2 regions of the Clostridium chauvoei genome follow, and region 1 is predicted to be linked to the other one. Evidence: a T-box and tRNA genes for the amino acid it is inferred to sense, from the RefSeq annotation. Region 1 holds a T-box; the other holds one or more tRNA genes.

What was found. A T-box is a leader RNA that pairs with one kind of tRNA and senses whether it is charged. The one in region 1 lies ahead of leuS (leucine--tRNA ligase), so its partner is inferred to be a tRNA-Leu.
Region 2: it encodes a tRNA-Leu, which carries the amino acid that the T-box ahead of leuS (leucine--tRNA ligase) is inferred to sense. The anticodon was not compared.

What each region holds. Positions count from the first base shown of each region.
Region 1 covers NZ_CP018624.1:1,935,288-1,938,720, forward strand. The annotation lists gene BTM21_RS09115 (bifunctional metallophosphatase/5'-nucleotidase) at 1-890, opposite strand, end outside; gene BTM21_RS09120 (DsrE family protein) at 902-1,252, opposite strand; T-box leader at 1,405-1,632, shown strand; gene leuS (leucine--tRNA ligase) at 1,683-3,433, shown strand, end outside.
Region 2 covers NZ_CP018624.1:761,516-764,948, reverse strand. The annotation lists gene BTM21_RS03525 (GGGtGRT protein) at 1-945, opposite strand, end outside; gene BTM21_RS03520 (iron-sulfur cluster assembly scaffold protein) at 968-1,660, opposite strand; tRNA gene BTM21_RS03515 (tRNA-Leu) at 1,909-1,992, shown strand; gene BTM21_RS03510 (Na+ driven multidrug efflux pump) at 2,143-2,346, opposite strand; gene BTM21_RS03505 (MATE family efflux transporter) at 2,484-3,215, opposite strand; gene BTM21_RS03500 (NADH peroxidase) at 3,316-3,433, shown strand, end outside.

The DNA.
Region 1 (3,433 bases):
CCTACTACTACATCTAATTCCTCTTTATATGGCTCATAAGCATTTTCTATAAGAGTTTCTATTTCTTGATTTTTTTCTATATTATCTGAAATAGTAATAAGTTCATGAGTATAATCTATTACTTTTCCATCTAAAATATCTAAATCTAATCTTCCTATAAAAGAGCCATGACATCCAGATTGTATAAGTATAGTATCTCCTATTTTTATAGGAGAATTTAGTCTATTATGAGTATGACCACTTATACATATATCTACATCATTAACAGTTTGTAATATTTCATAATCTGTTGGCATTCCAAGATGTGATAATAAAACTATAACATCTACCTTATGCTTATTTTTAAGTTCTACAACTGTTTGAGGTATTTCTTTATATTCTGGTGACATATATATTCCTTGACTAAATTTTTGTGGAAAACCTTGCACTACATGTTCACAAGCCATACCAATGATACCAATTTTTAAGCCATCAATTTCTTTTATTATATATGGATCAAATAATCTCTTCTTTTTATCATATACATATGTATTAGCAGATAGCATGGGGTAATTTAATCTTCTTGAAATTTCAGCTAAATGAGATGGTGTATATGCAAAATCCCAATGAGCAGTCATTGCATCTATACCCATTTTATTCATAATAGGAATTATTGCATTTCCTTGAGTTTGAGTAGTTATAAAGGTTCCATGGAATGTATCTCCACAATCTAAAACTATAGTATTAGGATTTTCTTGTTTTATACTATCTATTACAGTTTTTATTCTTGAATATCCACCGGCTTCTTTTATATTTATACCATTAGCCTCAAAAAAAGCTTCATTGTGAGGCTTTACATGTCCATGAACATCATTTATTTGTATTATTGTAAGTCTTTTCTTTTCTGTCATTACCCTTCTCCTTATGCCTTAATATAGCAATATCCTTCTTCATGCTTTTCAGCAATGGTTGCTACTCCACATGGCACTATTTCTACAAAAGAACATAATTCCTCTTTAGTTATTGTAAGTTTCTTTAATGCATTATGACATGCCATGAATTTAACATTTTCCTTAGCTAATTCATCAAACTTTATATACATTTTAGAATTAACAGCGATTTGTTCTTTTAAATCTATTACTGCAACGCTATTAACTAATATGCCTATTTCGAAAGTCTTTCCTGATTCCTTTCCATACTTAACCATATTTTTTACATTTTCTACTGTTAACTTCCATTTACTTGGGTTATCAATGTGATATAATACTTTCATTTTTCTGTCTCCTTACTTAAGTCGTATTTTCATTTAGTATTTTCCCCCAAAAGTATATATGTATTCTTATTTTTTTAACAAAAATTTGTACCTGTTGACTTTATAAGGATAGATAATATATAATAATTTATGATTAATTAAAAATTTAATATTTTATTGCATTGAATAGGAGTAGTACTATATCCTTATATCTTTAGAGAGTTACTGTTTGGTGAAAAGTAACGATATAAATATAGGAACTTGCCTAGGAGCTTACTTGTCAAAAGCAAGTACGGGATATTCCCGTTATTTATTTAAGCGAGAAATTTTACTTAGGTATATTTATCTAGTATTTTTTCTAATAAGAGTGGTACCGCGAAATAATGTCTTTCGTCTCTTAAATAGAGATGGAGGACTTTTTTTTATAAATAAAAATATAGGAGGACTTAAAATGAGTAACTATGGAACTGCTATTGATAAAAAATGGCAAGATAAATGGGAAGAAACTAAACTTTATAAATTCGACCCTAATAAAGAAGGGGAAAAACTTTACGTATTAGAAATGTTCTCATACCCTTCAGGTAGCCAATTACATGCTGGTCACTGGTTTAACTATGGACCTGTTGATTCATGGGCTAGAATGAAGAGAATGCAAGGATATAATGTATTCCAACCAATGGGATTTGATGCTTTCGGCTTACCTGCTGAAAACTTTGCAATAAAAACTGGAATCCACCCTAAGGATTCAACTGATAAAAATATAGTAAACATGGAAAAACAATTAAAAGCTATGGGTGCTATGTTTAACTGGGAAAATGAAGTTGTAACTTGTAACCCTGATTACTATAAATGGACTCAATGGGTATTCTTAAAACTTTATGAAAAAGGCTTAGCTTATAGAAAGAAAGCCCCTGTAAATTGGTGTCCATCATGTAATACAGTTCTTGCAAATGAACAAGTTGTTGAAGGTGCTTGTGAAAGATGTTCAACAGAAGTTACAAAGAAGGATTTAACTCAATGGTTCTTAAAAATAACTGATTATGCCGATGAACTTCTTGAAAAGCTTGATACTTTAGATTGGCCTGAAAAAACTGTGGCTATGCAAAAACACTGGATTGGTAAATCTACTGGTGCTGAAGTTACTTTTAAGGTTAAAGATTCCGATCTTAAATTCGATGTTTTCACAACAAGAGTTGATACTTTAAATGGAGTTACATATGTTGTTTTAGCTCCTGAAAACCCATTAGTAGATAAACTTACTACTGCTGAAAATAAAGAATCTGTTGAAAATTATAAAGATGAAGCTAAAAAGCAATCTGATATAGAAAGACAATCTCTTTCTAGAGAAAAAACTGGTGTATTCACTGGTTCTTACGCTATTAATCCAATTAACGGAAAAGAAGTTCCTGTTTGGGTTGGTGATTATGTATTAGCAACTTACGGAACTGGTGCTGTTATGGCTGTTCCAGCTCATGATGAAAGAGACTTTGCTTTTGCTACAAAGTTTAATCTTCCAATTGAAAAAGTTATAACTAGCAAAAATGGTAAAGAAGTAGAACTTCCTTATTGTGAATATGGTGTTTTAGTAAACTCTGGTGAATTTGATGGATTAACTACAGAAGAAGCTAAAATTAAAATAGTCGAGAAATTAGCTTCAATGGAATTAGGCTCAGCTAAGGTTAACTATAGATTAAGAGATTGGTTAGTTTCAAGACAAAGATATTGGGGTGCTCCAATTCCAATGATTCATTGTGAACATTGTGGAACTGTTCCTGTACCTGAAAATCAATTACCTGTAGAGCTTCCTTACAATGTTGAGTTTGCTCCAGATGGAAAATCTCCACTTGCTAAATGTGATGAGTTCATAAACACAACTTGTCCAAAATGTGGTAAACCAGCTAAGAGAGAAGCTGATACTTTAGATACATTTGTATGTTCATCATGGTATCAATTAAGATATCCTGACAACAAGAATTCTGAAAAAGCCTTTGATAAGGATTTAGTTAATAAAATGCTTCCTGTTGATAAATATGTTGGAGGACCTGAACATGCTTGTATGCATCTTCTTTATGCAAGATTTATAACTAAAGCATTAAGAGATATGGGTTATTTAGATTTTGATGAACCATTTAAATCATTAACTCACCAAGGTTTAATATTAGGACCAGATGGATTAAAAATGAGTAAATCAAAAGGAAATAC
Region 2 (3,433 bases), 1.2 Mb from region 1:
TGGGTTGTTACCCATTCCGATAAGACCCATCATTTCAACGTGAGCTGGAACTGATGATGATCCTGCGAATTGTGCATCTGAGTGCATTCTTCCCATAGTATCAGTCATACCGTATGAAGCAGGACCTGCTGCCATGTTATCTGGGTGAAGAGTTCTTCCAGTACCACCACCTGATGCAACTGAGAAGTACTTCTTACCTTGTTCTACACATTCCTTCTTGTATGTTCCAGCAACTGGATGTTGGAATCTTGTAGGGTTAGTTGAGTTACCAGTGATTGATACGTCAACTCCTTCGTGATGCATTATAGCAACACCTTCTCTAACGTCGTCTGAACCGTAGCACTTAACTGCAGCTCTTGGTCCGTTTGAGTATGCTTTTTCTTTAACTATTTCTAATTTACCAGTCATGTAATCAAACTTAGTTTGAACATAAGTAAATCCGTTAATTCTTGAAATTATATAAGCAGCATCTTTTCCAAGACCGTTTAATATAACTCTTAAAGGTTCTTTTCTTACCTTGTTAGCTTTTTCAGCTATCTTTATAGCACCTTCAGCAGCAGCGAAGCTTTCGTGTCCTGCTAAGAATGCGAAACATTTAGTTTCTTCTCTTAAAAGCATAGCTCCTAAGTTTCCGTGGCCTAAACCAACTTTTCTATCATCAGCAACTGATCCTGGGATACAGAATGCTTGTAATCCTTCTCCTAGAGCTTCAGCAGCATCAGCAGCCTTTACGCAGCCCTTCTTTATAGCTATAGCAGCACCTAAAGTGTAAGCCCACATAGCGTTTTCGAATGCGATTGGTTGAGTTGACTTAACGATATCATAAACGTTGATTCCCTTTTCATCACATACAGCCTTAGCATCTTCTATTTTTTCCATTCCGTATTTTTGTAATACTGGAGTGATTTGGTTAATTCTTCTTTCATAACTTTCAAATAATGCCATGTTTCTATTCCTCCTTACAATATTATTTGTGTCTTGGATCTATAACTGTAACAGCGTCATCAAATCTTCCGTATTGTCCTGTAGCTTTAGCTAAAGCTTCATTAGCATCCATTCCCTTAGCAACCATTTCCATCATCTTGCCTAAGTGAACGAATTTGTAACCTATGATTTCTCCATCAGCATCTAAAGCTGTTTCAGTTACATAACCTTCTGCCATTTCTAAGTATCTTGGTCCCTTAGCAACTGTTCCGTACATAGTACCAACTTGAGATCTTAATCCTTTTCCTAAATCTTCAAGTCCAGCTCCTATTGGTAATCCACCTTCTGAGAAAGCAGTTTGAGTTCTTCCATAAACTATTTGTAAGAATAATTCTCTCATAGCTGTGTTTATAGCATCACAAACTAAGTCTGTGTTTAATGCTTCTAATATAGTCTTTCCTGGTAATATTTCTGAAGCCATAGCAGCTGAATGAGTCATTCCTGAACATCCAATTGTTTCAACTAACGCCTCTTCTATTATTCCATCTTTAACGTTTAAAGTTAATTTACAAGCTCCTTGTTGTGGTGCACACCAACCCACACCATGAGTTAATCCTGAAATATCTTTAACTTCTTTAGATTGTACCCATCTTCCTTCTACAGGAATCGGTGCTGGACCATGATTAGGTCCCTTAGCAACAACACACATTTCTTCAACTTCTCTTGAATACATCATATCATTGATTCCTCCCTAATTATTAAATAGTCGTAGTCTTCTTCTACTAACTATGTGTTTAATATGTAGACTACACATAACTGGGTCAAAATTAAACCCACTGGGTTAAATTTATCCTCTTCTAATAATATCAGAACTTGTCCATACTAACAAGATTTTATTGTAAAATTTTTATCTTTTTAGGAATAAAAAATTAAAACTTGAAATTTTTATTCTTTTATGATATTATTTTCTAATGAAGAGACCTTGTCGGCATGGCGGAACTGGCAGACGCACATGACTCAAAATCATGCGGTTTTACCGTGAGGGTTCGATTCCCTCTGCCGGCACCAATTAAATTATAAAAATATCACAATTTTTAATAAAAAGTTGTGATATTTTTTATTTTATGTATATATTTATTATTATTATGATAATAATAGTATTAAGGATATATAAAATTCCTAATTAATATGAAATTTCAAAAAACAAAGAGGACTATTTTATTTTAAATAGTCCTCTTTGTTTTTTTTATTTACAGATGATTTTTCTATTACATTATGAACCCATTTATAGCTTTTAAATCTAAATATAGATACTATAAACTTCGCTATTTCTTCCGCTGTTACCATTAAAATTACTAAATATATAGGAAATCCTAATAGTACTGCCCCTATAAATGCCATAGGAACTCCAATAAACCACATAGTCAATACTTCTGCTTTTAGAGCAAAGCTAGCATCTCCACCACCTCTAAATACTCCTACTATAAGAACTAAATTAACTACTCTTATAGGGTAACATACACTATATATTCTTAATATTAATATTGAATATTCTTTAACTATATATGATACATTAAATTTCCTATCATTACTAGAGAAGAACTTGCCATACTAAAACATACTACAAAGAAAAGGTTTTGAATATTATTTGTTATTTGCACTGCTGCCATAGACTCTGTACCAAGCTTTCCATATGCTATTGAATAGAAAAAAGTACCAAATCCCCAGCAAGCTTCATTAAGAACTACTAGAATTACTGATTTATAAATTGAAAAAGCAAAATCTTTTTTAAACATAAAATACTCTTTAAATTCTCCATGCAATACTTTATGTTTATGCCCTTTAATGGCTAGAAGAGTACATTCTACAAATCTTGCTATTACTGTTGCAATAGCAGCTCCTTGTACTCCCATCTCTGGTACTCCAAACTTACCAAATATAAAAATATAGTTTAATACTATATTTATACAAACTGCAACTGCACTTATAATCATAGGTGTCTTAGAATCTTCCATACATCTTAATGCTGTTGCTATAGTAAATGTAATTGCTGTTACAATATAACTTATACTTACAATAGCTAAATATGAAGATGCTTCTTTTATAACTTGTAGATCTTTTGTAAAAATACCTACTGCTGCAACTTGTTCATCTCCAATAGAACCAATCATTAATGTATCAGCCATATTTAATGATGAAGTTAAAATATTTTGCAATATAATAGGTAATGCTAATATAATTAAAGTTTTAAAAAACTGCTTATTTTTAAAAAAATCCTTTATTTTTTCCATAATGCCCCCTTCTATATGAAATATTATTCAAAAATTCGGACATACTTTAATTAGATATAAATTTTATATCTATAATTTTATAAATCTAGGAGGGACTTTAATGAAAAAATTTGTTTGTACTGTTTGTGGATATATTCATGAAGGAGATACACCACCTGAAATATGTCCTGTTTGTAAAGTTGGGGCTGATAAATTCATTGAAATGTCAGATGATTTAG